One region of the Mesorhizobium sp. CO1-1-8 genome, then DNA from elsewhere that is predicted to be linked to it. Evidence: predicted binding sites of a transcription regulator. Region 1 holds the regulator's gene; each other region holds the start of a gene.
What was found. Region 1 encodes PhoB, which activates phosphate uptake and scavenging genes when phosphate is short. Its sites were predicted from a motif close to TGTCATNNANCTGTCAT; they were not measured.
Positions count from the first base shown of each region.

Region 2: the regulator PhoB is predicted to act here: its motif matches at 2,216-2,232, upstream of phnC (phosphonate ABC transporter ATP-binding protein).
Region 3: the regulator PhoB is predicted to act here: its motif matches at 2,226-2,242, upstream of phnF (phosphonate metabolism transcriptional regulator PhnF).

Region 1 is NZ_JAIUGZ010000008.1:69,407-74,076, forward strand. Features, by position in the region: gene pstB (phosphate ABC transporter ATP-binding protein PstB) at 1-732, shown strand, start outside; gene phoU (phosphate signaling complex protein PhoU) at 759-1,466, shown strand; gene phoB (phosphate regulon transcriptional regulator PhoB) at 1,483-2,172, shown strand; gene LB558_RS17450 (outer membrane protein) at 2,407-3,081, opposite strand; gene LB558_RS17455 (AraC family transcriptional regulator) at 3,634-4,670, opposite strand, start outside.
Region 2 is NZ_JAIUGZ010000017.1:73,058-77,727, reverse strand. Features, by position in the region: gene phnE (phosphonate ABC transporter, permease protein PhnE) at 1-221, opposite strand, end outside; gene phnD (phosphonate ABC transporter substrate-binding protein) at 279-1,187, opposite strand; gene phnC (phosphonate ABC transporter ATP-binding protein) at 1,280-2,137, opposite strand; gene LB558_RS32970 (hypothetical protein) at 2,383-2,505, opposite strand; gene LB558_RS27145 (DapH/DapD/GlmU-related protein) at 2,519-3,136, opposite strand; gene phnL (phosphonate C-P lyase system protein PhnL) at 3,133-3,840, opposite strand; gene phnK (phosphonate C-P lyase system protein PhnK) at 4,049-4,670, opposite strand, start outside.
Region 3 is NZ_JAIUGZ010000017.1:66,884-71,553, reverse strand. Features, by position in the region: gene LB558_RS27120 (carbon-phosphorus lyase complex subunit PhnI) at 1-1,072, opposite strand, end outside; gene phnH (phosphonate C-P lyase system protein PhnH) at 1,074-1,685, opposite strand; gene phnG (phosphonate C-P lyase system protein PhnG) at 1,685-2,146, opposite strand; gene phnF (phosphonate metabolism transcriptional regulator PhnF) at 2,282-3,031, shown strand; gene LB558_RS27100 (zinc-binding alcohol dehydrogenase family protein) at 3,077-4,096, opposite strand; gene LB558_RS27095 (ABC transporter permease) at 4,163-4,670, opposite strand, start outside.

The sequences.
Region 1 (4,670 bases):
GTCGGCGTGTTCTACGGCGAGAAGCAGGCGCTGTTCGATGTCAATCTCGACGTCCGCCTGAATCAGGTGACGGCGCTGATCGGCCCCTCCGGCTGCGGCAAGTCCACCTTCCTGCGCTGCCTCAACCGCATGAACGACACCATCGATTCGGCACGGGTAACCGGCAAGATAACCCTCGACGAAGAAGACATCTACGACAAGAACATCGATGTCGTCGAACTCAGGGCGCGCGTCGGCATGGTGTTCCAGAAACCCAATCCGTTCCCAAAGTCGATCTACGAGAACGTCGCCTATGGTCCGCGCATCCATGGATTGGCCAAGCGCAAAGCCGACATGGATCAGATCGTCGAGTCGAGCTTGAAGAAGGCGGCAATCTGGAACGAGGTCAAGGACCGTTTGCAGGAACCTGGCACGGGTCTTTCCGGTGGCCAGCAGCAGCGTCTGTGCATTGCACGCGCCATCGCCGTGTCACCCGAGGTGATCCTGATGGACGAACCGTGTTCGGCACTCGACCCGATCGCCACCGCTCGCGTTGAGGAACTGATCGACGAACTGCGTCAGAACTATACGATCGTCATCGTCACCCATTCGATGCAGCAGGCGGCGCGCGTGTCGCAGCGCACCGCGATGTTCCATCTAGGCTATCTGGTCGAGGAGGGCGCCACCGACAAGATGTTCACCACCCCCGACGACAAACGCACCCAGGACTACATCACCGGCCGGTTCGGCTGAGCTCAGGCATATGAGGGACGAAGATCATGGGTGAACATACCGTCGCATCTTTCGATGAGGATCTGGAGCAGATTAGCCAGCTGATCCGCGACATGGGCGATCTCGCCCGCTCGATGGTCAGTGGCTCGACCAGGGCTTTGCTCAATTCGGACAATGCGCTGGCGCAGCGGGTGGTTTCCGACGACGCCATCATGGATGCACGCCAGCGCGAGCTGGACGATCGCGCCATCACGCTGATCGCCAAGCGCCAGCCAATGGCCAACGACCTGCGTGCGGTGGTCGGTTCGATCCGCATGGCCGGCGACCTCGAACGCATCGGTGATCTTGCCAAGAACATCGCCAAGCGAGTCGGCACTGTCGGGCTGAGCGTCACGCCGCACGACCTGTCGCATTCGATCGACGGGATGGCGCAGCTGGTGCTGATCCAGGTGCAGGGGGTCGTCGACGAGTATGCCGCCGCTGACCCGGCAGCGCTTGCCACGCTCAGAAACAATGACGAACGCATCGACGTCAAATACACCTCGGTGTTCCGCGAGCTGTTGACCTACATGATGGAAGATCCCCGCAATATCACGGCGTGCACGCACCTGTTGTTCTGCGCCAAGAACCTCGAGCGGATAGGCGATCACGTGACCAACATCGCCGAGAATGCCTATTATGTTTTGACCGGCACGCAGTTGCCAGCCAATCGTCCGAAGCAGGACGAGACGGCAATGTCCTCGCCAGCGGCATGACAGGGGTGACCAGCCGATGATCGCACCACGCATCATGGTGGTGGAGGATGAGGAGCCGCTAGGCGTGCTGCTCCGCTACAATCTTGAATCCGAAGGTTACCAGGTCGAGGTGGTGACGCGCGGCGACGAGGCCGAAATCCGGCTGCAGGAGAACGTTCCCGACCTTCTGGTGCTCGACTGGATGGTGCCGGCGGTTTCCGGCATCGAACTCTGCCGGCGCCTGCGAATGCGTCCCGAGACCGAGCGGCTGCCGATCATCATGCTGACCGCGCGAGGCGAGGAAAGCGACCGCGTGCGCGGCCTGTCGACCGGTGCCGACGATTATCTGGTCAAGCCTTTCTCGACGCCGGAATTCATGGCCAGGGTCAAGGCGCTGCTGCGCCGGGCCAAGCCGGAAGTGCTGTCCAGCGTGCTCAAGGTCGGCGACATCGTGCTCGATCGCGAGTCGCATCGTGTCTATCGCAAGAAGAGCGAGATCCGGCTCGGGCCGACGGAATTCCGCCTGCTTGAATTCATGATGCGCCATCCAGGCCGCGTGTTCTCGCGCAGCCAGCTGCTCGACAATGTCTGGGGCGAGACGATCTACATCGACGAGCGCACAGTCGATGTGCATGTCGGCCGGCTGCGCAAGGCGGTCAACAATGGCCGCATGCCGGACGTCATCCGCACGATCCGTGGGGCCGGATACGCGATCCGCGAGGATTAGAGCTAATTCCGCCCCGACATCATCGGGACCAGGTGAGAACTCCTTTGTGAAGGGTTCTCACCTGAGCGTTTCATCATCGTTTCACGGAAACGCAGAGCCGCCCTATCTCTTTGTTTTGATGCAACTCCGGAGGGAAAGCCGTTTCTCGCTTTTCCTAGAATTGCTCTGGGCAACAGCTCACGGTCAGGTCCTGCGATGGCCGGGAAGCCCAACGCAACTTCGGACAGGTGCCGATCAGAATTTGTAGGCGATGCCGATGCGAACCTCATGGGTCTTGAGTTCGATGTCCAATGGAGGTGCATCCTGCAGGTCGAATGTCTTGGATCCAAAATCGGCATGGCGGTACTCAGCCCGGAGGATCATGTTGTCGGTAAAGGCGTATTCCGTGCCGACGCCGAGCGTCCAGCCGGTATAAGTCGTGTCGAAATCGTCATCGGCTCCGACGAGCCTTTGATTTACGTCGGCGAAGGCGACACCACCGGCAATATAGGGCAGCCACCGGTCGGTTGCGTATCCGAGGCGCGCGCGGATCGCACCAGTCCGACTTATCTCCTGGACTACGGGGTAGTCGGCAGGCCAGGGAACCCCCGCCGAATTGTATACGAGAGCATCATCGTCAGCCCCACTCCAGGCTATGTCGGCATCGATGCCCAAGACGACGTTGTTGCCGAATTGGTGGTTCGCACCGACATACAAACCTCCCATGAGACCGGCAGGCTTGGGATTGGCATGATCGTCATCCCCGGTGAAGCGGCCGTCTCCCCAAGCATATCCTGCCAGGACGCCACCATATCCGCCTGTCCAGTTGAAACCGATCGGGGGAGCCGCCGGCATATCCGGAGAGGCTGCATGGGCGGGCCAGAACCCCGCTGATAGGACCAAGCCCGCCGAGATTGCAAAGATGCGCATAAGAAGTACCCGCCCGGCCAGCGCCACTAGCTATTGTTATGCCTCTTGGCATCCGTGCCTTTCCAGCCGCCGAGCATGTCGAATGCTTCCAGGCCGTCTGGCCGTGGGGTACGACGCGATGGTAAGCCGGTTAATGTAAGGCGCGCCCATGCCTTGCTGATTGCCCGTCCCAGATGCGATGAATTCGGGTGGCCCGGCTTGTCCGCTTCACCAATCTGCTGCATCTGAATTGCCTCGCCTGACATGTTGGGTGCCCTTTGCGGTGTGCGCTCCATTGCGCATTACTGGAAGCATGTCTGGCCGGCCTTCGTGGCCGGCAGTGCTTCAGCTCACACCTTGAAATATCTGTCCGCGAAGTCGATTGTGCTGTCACTGTCCCGGGCGAGGTTGGCGGGCACATTGGGACGCTCGGTCACCAAGATGAGACGCACAATCAAGGTGCGGGATCACCTTCGCTTCTTCTTGTTTCGAGGTCGGCTTCGCAGCTCACCGCCAGCCATAGCCAGAACCAATCCTTGCTGATTGCCGAGCGGAACGCCCTGCGCAACGGACTCAGGCGCGGACGGAGGCGAGCCAGCCTTCGACGACCGCTCCTCCGTTTCCGTTGCCCTGTTTCAGCAAGGTCTCATACGTTGCCATCCGCATTGAATCCTTGGCGAGAGCGCGGACAGAACTCGGGCTGATCTGATATCGCTTCTGGAAGGCGCGGCTGAAGTGCGCCTCGCTGCGAAACCCGTGGTTACGGGCAATGGCCGCTATCTTGTGATCTGGCGCTGATCGTAGAATGCTCTGCAAGCTCACTCTTAGCCGTTCAGCGAGCATCCAGCGTTGTACGCCACCATGCGGCTCGAACAAACGGAACAGGTTCGATCGGGAAACTCCCAGGACCGCCGCCAGCTCATTCGGGCCGAAGTCGGGATCGGACAGTTTTTGTCGTGCGGTCGACGATGCACGTTGGAAGAGGAAACGCTTGTCACGTCGCTGTCGCGTTGTGGGGGCGCCAAAGGCGGCGACGGCAAAGCGCAGGATGCCGTCGACTGTCACCTGACTCTGGTGAATGCTGAGGCCCTCGATATGCTTCACGAGTGCCTTGATCTGGGCTCCCAGCATGGCACCGGCGTCCTCGCTCGCCGTCAGCACAAGGCCGTGAGCGTTGTTCTGCAGCCCGGCCGGCGCACTGGCCTTGTCGAAAGTCAGCGCGATCCCTTCATAGCCCGAGGTCTGGCTTTCATAGGGCAACGAATAGTCGACGGCGACGATGTCGCCGGGAACATGCTCCTGGATCAATCCGTCGTAGTTGCTCGTGACCTGCCCTTCCAAGACCATATAGAGCACCATGTGCTGGGTCGGTCGGTCGTCGATGACCTGTTGCGTCCGCGACATCGCCATCGCCGATCCGCCGTTCACATGCACAAACGCACCCGGGAGTTGCCAACTGCAACCATGAAAGTCAAAAAGCGAGGGGTCGGCGTTCTCGGGTATGGAACAGTCGACCAGGAGAGAAAGCGCGCTTTTCCACGCAGCAAAACATTCTACGCCTCGCGGAAATGGCCATTCAACCCGCTGTGCCGTTGCCGTATCGAACGTGC
Region 2 (4,670 bases), on a different contig from region 1:
TCCTTGGGGACGAGCCAGCTCAGGAAGTCCAGCAAATGCGGCAACCGGTCGAAGAAATGCCCGGCATTGGCCTCGTCGGCGAACCACATGGTGCTGCCGAGTGCGATGATGAGCAGGCCGACACCGATGGCGGTGTAGAGCCGGCGCAAGGACGTCTGGCGACGCCATGCGTCGGCCATCTTGTGAGTGGCGCCGGAGGGGGCTGTCTCGGAAAGGGTCATGATCGGACATGCAAGAAGGGGGGGGTCTTCTCGCCGCCCCCCTTCTTGATTTCGCCGTTAGCCGCCAATGGCTGCCTTACGGGCTTCGACGATGACGTTGTAGAAGTCTGCCTTGACCGGGACGTAGCCGGTAAAGTCGCCGCCTTCGACGCCTTCGAAGCAAGCCTTGTCCTTCTTCGGCAACTGCGTGAAGAAGTCGGCCAGCTTGGCGGTCATGTCGTCGCCGAGCGCGGTGCGCACGACCAGCGGGCCGTTCGGGATCAGGCCCGAGCGCCAGACTTCGACGAAGTCGTTGGGGTCGACGGCGCCCTTGGCGACTTCCTTGTGGAAGGTGCCGGAGGTGTAGCCGTCCTTGAAGTCGCCAATGCCGGAGGAATCGTCCACCGCCACGTCGACCTTGCCGTCACGCACGGCCAGAACGTTGTTCTCGTGGCCGCCATTGAACTGGGTCGAGGCGAAGAAGGTCTCGTTCGAAGCGCCGGTGTCCTTCGGGATCTGGGTCAATGGGATCAGATAGCCGGAGGTCGAATCCGGATCGGCGTAGCCGAGTTTCTTGCCCTTGGCCGACTTGATATCGGTGATGCCGGAGGATTTCAGCGCCAGGCCGATCGAATAATAGCCGGTGGCGCCGTCGGTCTGCTGGGTGGTGAGGATCGGGGTGACCGCCTTCGGGTCCTTGAGAGCGATGCTGGCGTAGCCGGAAGCGCCGAGTTCGGCGAAGTCGAGCGTGCCGCCAAGCAGGCCCTGGATGACGCCGTCATAGTCGGCGGCGGGGAACAGCGAAACCTTTTCAAAGCCGAATTCGGCCTTCAGATGGTCGGCGAGGCACTGGTAGTTGCGCAGCCGGTCGGTTTCGTTTTCGCCGCCGAGAATGCCGACGCGAAATTCCTTCATGTCGGCGGCATGGGCCATGCTGGTCGCCATGGCGAGCACCGAAACGGCGCCGAAAACCATCTTCCTGAACATCTGTAATCTCTCCTGTAGGTTCCGGCCCCGCGCCGGCAGCGTTCTTGAGTTTGACTGGTGCCCTTGACGCGGGCTGGCGATCCCAACCGCTCTCAGTACCCCGGGAAAGCGGGTTCGAGCGGTCCGGCGGATGCGGCGATCTTTGGCCTGAAGGCAACGCTGGTCGAGGTGATGGCCTCGGAGATTTCCTGGCCATTGCTGTCGGCGCCATAGACGAGACGCACGGCCTCGCGGTTGAGCTCTTCGGGCGGGCCGTCGAAGACGACCTTGCCGGCGGCCATGCCGATGATGCGGTTGCAATAGGTGCGGGCGGTATCCAGCGTGTGCAGATTGGTGACGACCGTGATGCCTTCGCGCAGATTGATGTCCTGCAGCGAATCCATCACCACCTTGGCGTTGAGCGGGTCGAGCGAGGCGATCGGCTCGTCGGCGAGGATCACTCTGGGCTGCTGCATCATGGCACGGGCAATGGCGACGCGCTGTTGCTGGCCGCCCGACAAGGTGCCCGCGGGCTGCAGCGCGGTGCGGGCGATGTCGAGCCGCTCAAGGGCCGCGACCGCTTCAGCGCATTCGGCGCGGGAAAACATGCCGAACAGGTTGGTGATGGTCGAGCGGTGGTTCAGTTTGCCGAGCAGCACATTGGTCAGCACGTCGAGGCGCGGCACCAGGTTGAACTGCTGGAAGATCATGGCGCAGTCACGCTGCCAGCGCCGCAGCGGCGAGCCGCGCAACTGGGAAACCTCGGCGCCGTCAAAAAAAATCGATCCCTGGCTGGGATCGATGAGACGGTTGATCATGCGCAGAAGGGTTGATTTGCCGGCGCCCGAACGGCCGATAATGCCAACCATCTGACCCTGCGGGATGGCGATGTTGATGTCGCTGACGGCAGTGTTCTTGCCAAATCGTCGGGTGACACCGCGGATTTCGAGCGTGGCGGAATTTGCTGGCATGGGGGCAGGTTCCAGTCCGGACCATTGATCGTCAGGCATTCGCCTAGCGCAGCCACATGAACCTGCCGTGTCGCGTTGATGTCAGTTTTGTTACGCTCCACAGGCCGGAGTCTGCGGCCGGCCCAGGACCAGCAGTCGAAGGTGACGTGGAACGCAGGCCTGGCGAACTGGTGCCGGTGGCAAGACGGCGCCACTTCATGCGCACATACTCGTCCGTCGCGCGCTGCCAATGGCGAGGCCGTCCTTCAGGCGTTCCAGACAAGCGCTGTCATGGCGTCGATGCTGGTGTCGAGAGGCACATCATCCGGATAGTAGGGGCCGGGGTGGCTTGTGATAATGCCCCGCTGCCCAGCGTCAGTGACGGCCATTCCTTGACGTTTGCTATCCGCCATATTTCTCCAGGAACGCCTCGGCCTCAAGCTCGCGGAAATCGTCCAGCGAAGCGCGCAGCCTTGCATGGTCCCAATCCCACCAGGCGAGCGCCTGGTAGCGTTCGGCCGTACGGCGGTCGAAGCGCTCGCGGATCGGCTTTGCCGGCACGCCGGCGACGATGGTGTAGGGCGCGACATCCTTCGAGACGACAGCACCGGCGCCGACCGCGGCGCCATCGCCGACGGTGACGCCGGGCAGTATGGTCGAGCCATGGCCGAGCCAGGTGTCGTGGCCGATGGTGACCCGCTTGGCGCGGCGCTGGGCGAAGAACTCGCTCTCGTGTTCGGCGTCGTCCCAATAGTCCGAGGCGCGATAGGTGAAATGGTGCAGCGTCGGCCGCCAGGTCGGGTGATTGGTGGCGTTGATGCGCACGCTGGCCGCGATGTTGGCAAACTTGCCGATCGTCGCGCACCAGACCGAGCAGTCCTGCATCATGTAGGAATAGTCGCCAAGCTCGCTTTCCGACACCCGGCTGCGGTCGGCGATCTCGGTCCAGCGGCCGAGCATGGAGTTCTGCACCTCTGCCGTCGGGTGGACCAGCGGCGTCTCGGACAATTTCCTCGTCATGCGGCGATTTTTCCGGGAGCGAAAGCGGTGACGTCGATGATGCGGTCGGCAACCGCCTCGCGCACGTCGTGGTCATGGAAGATGCCGAGCAGGGCGACACCAGCCGCCTTCTTGGCAGCGATGAGTTCGATCACGACATCGCGGTTCCTGGCATCGAGCGAGGCGGTCGGCTCGTCGAGCAGCAGGATCGGATGCTCGGTGATGAAGCCGCGTGCGATGTTGACGCGCTGCTGCTCGCCGCCGGAGAAGGTCGCAGGCGGCAAAGCCCAGAGTTTCTCCGGCAGGTTGAGCTGCGCCAGCAAGGCGCGTGCCTTGCCGCGGGCAAGCTCGCGATCCTCGCCGCGCTCGACCAGCGGCTCGGCGACGACATCGAGCGCTGAGACGCGCGGCACCGTGCGCAGGAACTGGCTGACATAGCCGATCGTTTGCCGGCGCACAGCAAGCACGGTGCGCGGGCTGGCGGTGGCGAGGTCGATCAGCCCGTCATCATGCGTGACGATGATCTGGCCTTCGTCAACGGCGTAGTTGCCGTACAGCATCTTCAGGATCGAGCTCTTGCCGGCGCCGGACGGGCCGCCGAGCACGGTGCACTCGCCGGCCCTGATCGAGAACGAGACACCGGCGATAACAGGCAGTTTGATGCCGTCGCGTAGATGCATGGTGAAGCTCTTGGCGACGTCGGAGACAACGAGGGGCGTCGGCATCAGAAGGTTCTCCAATCGTCGGTCGTTTGTGGGCCAGTACCCTCCTCTGCCTTGCCAGGCATCTCCCCCTCAAGGGGGGAGATTGGCAGCGTCACTGTCGCTGCCTTTATGCGGCGGTGGGGAGTGGCGAAGCCGAGGACGTTAGCCAATCTCCCCCCTTGAGGGGGAGATGGCCGGCAGGCCAGAGGGGGGTGCCTTGGCGCCATCGTCACACCTGCAGAATCGAGGAAACAAGCAATTGCGTGTAAGGCGCGCGCGGGTCGTCGAGCACGCGATCGGTGAGACCGCTTTCGACGACGCGGCCGTCCTTCATCACCATCATGCGCTGCGACAAAAGCCGCGCCACGGCAAGGTCGTGGGTGACGACGATGGCTGCGAGGCCGAGATCGGTGACCAGCCCGCGCAGAAGATCGAGCAGGCGCGCTTGCACCGAGACGTCGAGGCCGCCGGTCGGTTCGTCCATGAACACCAGACGCGGGCCGGTGACGAGGTTGCGGGCAATCTGCAGGCGCTGGCGCATGCCTCCGGAAAAGGCGCGCGGCTCGTCGTCGATGCGGTCCTCGTCGATCTCGACGCGCGACAGCCAGTCGACGGCGGTGGCGCGGATCTTGCCGTAGTGACGGTCGCCGACCGCCATCAGCCTCTCGCCGACATTGGCGCCGGCCGACACCGTCATGCGGAGGCCGTCGGCGGGGTTCTGATGGACAAATCCCCAGTCGGTGCGCATCAGGAAGCGGCGCTCGGCCTCGCTCATACGGTAGAGTTCGCGGAACTGGCCGTCGCGCATGCGGTAGCTGGCGGTGCCGGAACTGGGCAGCAGCCGGGTCGAC
Region 3 (4,670 bases), on a different contig from region 1:
TTTGGCGCGCGTCGTATTCGGCGCGCATGTGGCGCACGAGATCGAGTTCGGCCTGGAAGTCGACATAGTGCGGCAGCTTCAGATGTTCGACAAAGCCGGTCGCCTGGACATTGTCGGAATGCGAGATGACGAACTCCTCGTCCTGGGCCGCGGCGACGACATCCTCGCCGAGCTCCTTCGCGCGCAGCGCCCGGTCGCAGAGCGCCATGGCCATCGCCTTGCGCTCGCTCTGGCCGAAGACGAGGCCGTAGCCGCGGGTGAATTGCGGCGGCGCCTTGGCCGAGCCTTTGAACTGGTTGACCATCTGGCACTCGGTGACCCGTACGGTGCCGAGCGGCACCGCGAAGGGCAGCTCGGGCACGTCGAGCTCCAGCTCGACCTCGCCGATGCGGATCTCGCCGACGAAGGGATGGTTGCGGGCATAGCCGCGCTGCGTGGAATAGCCGAGCGCCAGCAGAAAACCTTCATCGCCGCGCGACAGCGCCTGCAGGCGGATGTCGCGCGCCATCGGGAATTCCAGCGGCTCGCGGGTGATGTCGCCGGGAACATGGTCCTGCGGCATGTCGCCGTCCGGTTCGATCAAGCCTTCGCGGGCGAGGATCGCCGAGACGCGCGGCATGGCTTGCGCTTCGCTCTCGCGCAGCAAGGGCTCGGCGACTTCGGCGCCGGCGGCAAGCTCGGGATCAAGAAGCCGGTGGGTGTAGTCGAAGGTAGGTCCGAGCAGCTGGCCGCCGGGCAGATCCTTATAGGTCGCCGATACGCGCCGCTCGACCAGCATGTTGGCGGTGTCGATGGGCTTGGAGTAGCCGAAGCGCGGCAGCGTGGTGCGATAAGCGCGCACCAGGAAGATCGCCTCGATCATGTCGCCGCGCGCCTGGACGATGGCGAGCGCGGCCAGTTCACGGTCGTAGAGCGAGCCTTCGCTCATCACCCGGTCGACGCCGAGCGCCAGCTGCTCGACGATCTGGTCGAGGCGAAGCGCCGGCACCGAACGGTCGCCGCGCCGGCGGTCGGCAAGCAGGCTGTGGGCGTTGGCGATGGCCGCTTCGCCACCTTTTACCGCGACATACATCCTAGGCCTCCATCGTCTTGATGCGCGTCGTGCGCGGCAGGCAGGCTATGCCATCAGCGGTGGCGAGGATGATGTCGACGCCACGCGGAAAGCGCTTGATATTCTGCTTCCACTGCTCGACGAAATGGCGCGGCATCTGCGCCGGCGCGATCGTGGCGCTGGTTTCGATGCCGGGACCTTCGAGCAACAGCGGCGTGCCGGAGACCAGATCGCCGACGTGCAGGATCAGCGTGGTCGAACGGTCGGGATAATCCTGCGTGCCCTGCGAAAAGCCATCGAGCGCCATCATCTCGGCAGGTGCTGCGATCAAGGCGAAATGCGCATCGGCCGGTGTATTGGCCAATGGCGCGCCGGTATGGAACCCAAGCCAGGATCTGACCGCGGTGGAAGCTTGCAGGGCCGGGTCGAGCCAGAGCGGCGTGTCATTGTCGCAAAGTGCCAGCGCTATGGCGCCAGCGGTGGCCGAGAGCGGCACCGGCGGGCGGGCGAAGGCCGGCAGCGGCTGCACGCTGCCCGGCCGTGCCATTGCGTCCATGACGGCGCGGAACACGGTCTGGGCATTGAAGACCGGATCGGCGAAACCGCCCTCGATCGATTGCGCTGCAATGTCCATCAGTCTTCTCCGCGAACCATGGTGAAGAAATCGACCTTCGTTGCCGCCGTCTCGGCGCGGCGTTTTTCATGCGCCGTGGTCAGAGCCGACCGCAGAGGCGCTAACAGTCCGGTCTCGACCTCATTGCGGCGGGCAGGGTCCTGCCATAGCGCGTCGGCGATGGCTGCCAGCCTTGCCTTCTGCTTGTCGCGGCCAAGCGCATAGCAATGGCCGACCTGTCCGGTGGGTAGCCGGACGGTGGCGCGGGTGACGGTCGCCTCACCGACATTGAAGGGCGCGCCGCCGCCGCCGATGCGGCCGCGCAGGGTGACCAGGCCGGTTTCGGGGCCGCGCAGCAGCTCGGCGTCCGAAGGCAGTCCGGCCTCATTCCAGAGCCGGACGATGTCATCGCCGCGGGATTGCGCCAGTGTTGCCATGGCGGCCTTGCGTTCGGCCTGGTCGCGGGCTTCCTGTCCTCGCATAGGCTATCGTCCTCGTGGCTAAATTTGTCTATTGATATAGACAACTATACAAATTATACCTATTATCTAACGCGTGTCCATGACGGGTGGATGACAGCGATAGAAGACTGGGCGCTGGAAGGTTTGGGGGCAATGATGGTCGGGCGGCTGGTAGCGGACAGCATCGAGCGGCGCAGTGGCGTGTCGCTGTGGCGGCAGATCGCCGACAAGATCCTGCATGCGATCGCCATCGGCGATTTCACGGAGAATGCAGCGCTGCCGCCGGAGGTGGCGCTGGCAGAGCGCTATGGCGTCAATCGCCACACGGTGCGCAGCGCCATATCAGCCCTTGTGCAGGAAGGCGTGCTGCGGGCCGAGCAGGGGCGAGGCACCTTCGTACTGTCGCGCAAGCGGCTGTCCTATCCGATCGGGTCGCGCACACGCTTTTCGACAGGCCTGCAAGGGCAGACGACGGAACGGCACATCGTCCTGCTCGCCTCGTCGGTCGAGCCGGCCAGCCAGCGCGTCGCCGAGGGGCTGGGTCTTGCCAAGGGAGCCGATGTGATCCGGCTGGAAACGCGCGGCGAAGCGGATGGACGGCCGGTGTCGCGCGCTGCCGGCTGGTTCGAGGCTCGGCGCTTTGCCGGCATCGATGCCGCGATGGCTGAAACCGGTTCGATCACCGCGTCGCTGGCGCGGTTCGGCATCGACGATTATCTCCGGCAATCGACCGTGCTGTCGGCGCGCCATGCCGATGCGGCGGACCTTGCCGACCTCGATCTGCAGCCGGGCGCCATCGTGCTGGTCACGGTCGCCGTCAACGTGACGCCGGACGGCCAGCCGATCCAGTTTTCCGAGTCGCGCTTCCCGGCCGAACGGGTGGAACTGAAGTTGTCGGCATTGTAGGGAGTGTCGGCCTTTATGCGAGACCGTGATTTACCGCCGGCCATGTTATGATTCGACCTCGATGACAGCCTTGATCAGGCCTAATTTCTCATGCGCCCAGCGAGCCAGATCGCGCGGCGTGCCGGCGAGTGTGGTGCGGTGTGTGACGAGCTTGGCCAGGGGAACGGCGCCGTTGCGGATCGAGGCGGCGACGTGATCGAAGTCGGCGCGCAGCGCGTTGCGGCTGCCGATCAGCGTCATCTCGCGCTTGTGGAATTCCGGATCGGAAAAGCTGATGTCGTCCTTGACGACGGAGACCAGCACCAGCGTTCCGCCATGCGCGACATGGGCGAAGGCCGACTGCACCGACTGGGTGTTGCCGGTGGCGTCGAAGACCACATCGAAGCCTTCGCCTGATGTCGCCTGCTTGACCAGATCGGGCACCGCGCCGCGCGGCCCGTCGAGGGTCCGGAAACCAAGCTCATTTGCAGCGAAGGCGAGCCTTTCACTGCTCATGTCGAGCAGCGTCACGTCGAGTTCGGCGATGCGGGCGAAGATGGCGGTACCGAGCCCGATCGGGCCAGCGCCGATGACCAGCGTGCGGGCGCCGGGGTCGGCGCGGGCGCGCCGCACGGCATGCGCGCCGATGGCCAGGAACTCGACGGCAGCGGCGTCGGCCAGCGAAAGGCCGTTGGCCGGATAGAGATTTTGCGCCGGCACCAGGATGCGTTCGCACATGGCGCCGTCGCGATGCACGCCAAGCACCTCGATCCTGACGCAGCAATTGGGCTTGCCGTGCCGGCAGGCGATGCACTTGCCGCAGGAAAGATAGGGGTTGACGACGACGGGGTCACCAACGGCCAGTTCGACGCCTTCGCCGGTCTCCATCACGGTACCAGACACCTCATGGCCCATGATGCGGGGATAGGCGAGGAACGGGTGCTTGCCCTCGAAAATGTGGTAGTCGGTCCCGCAGATGCCGACATGGCTGACCGCCACAAGCGCCCAGCCGGCAGGCGGTGCCTCTGGCGCGGGCCGGTCTTCAAGGACAAGGTCGCCGGGCGAACGGCAGAGGACGGCTTTCATGCGCTAATCCAGTCATGAAATCGCCGGCCCGTTGGTGTGGCGGACCGGCGGTTGATTGCGGGGTCGCTACTTGCCGCGGCGGCGCAGGCCGTCGAAGTAGACGATGATGATGATCAGCGCGCCGGTGATGATGCGCTGCCAGAACGAGTTGACGTTGAGCAGGTTGGCGCCGTTGTTGATGGTGGCCAGGATGAAGGCGCCGAGCAGCGGCCCATGCACCGAGCCGACGGCGCCGAACAGCGAGGTGCCGCCGATGACCGACGACGCGATCGCCTGCAGTTCCCAGCCCTCGGCCTGCGTCGGGTTGCCGATGCCGATGCGGGCGGCCAGCAACACGCCGACGAAGGCGGCGCACAGGCCCGACAGCGTGTAGGCCATGTAGATGGTGCGCTGGACATTGACGCCGGACAGGCGCGAGGCCTCGGCGTTGGAGCCGACCGAAAACAGGTATCGGCCCCAGCGGCTGTGATGCAGGAAGATATAGGCCGGAATGCCGACCAGGATCACCATCCAGAACAGGTTGGGGATGCCGATGAAGGAATTGCGCGAGAAGGCGGTGAAGGTGTCGCTGTTG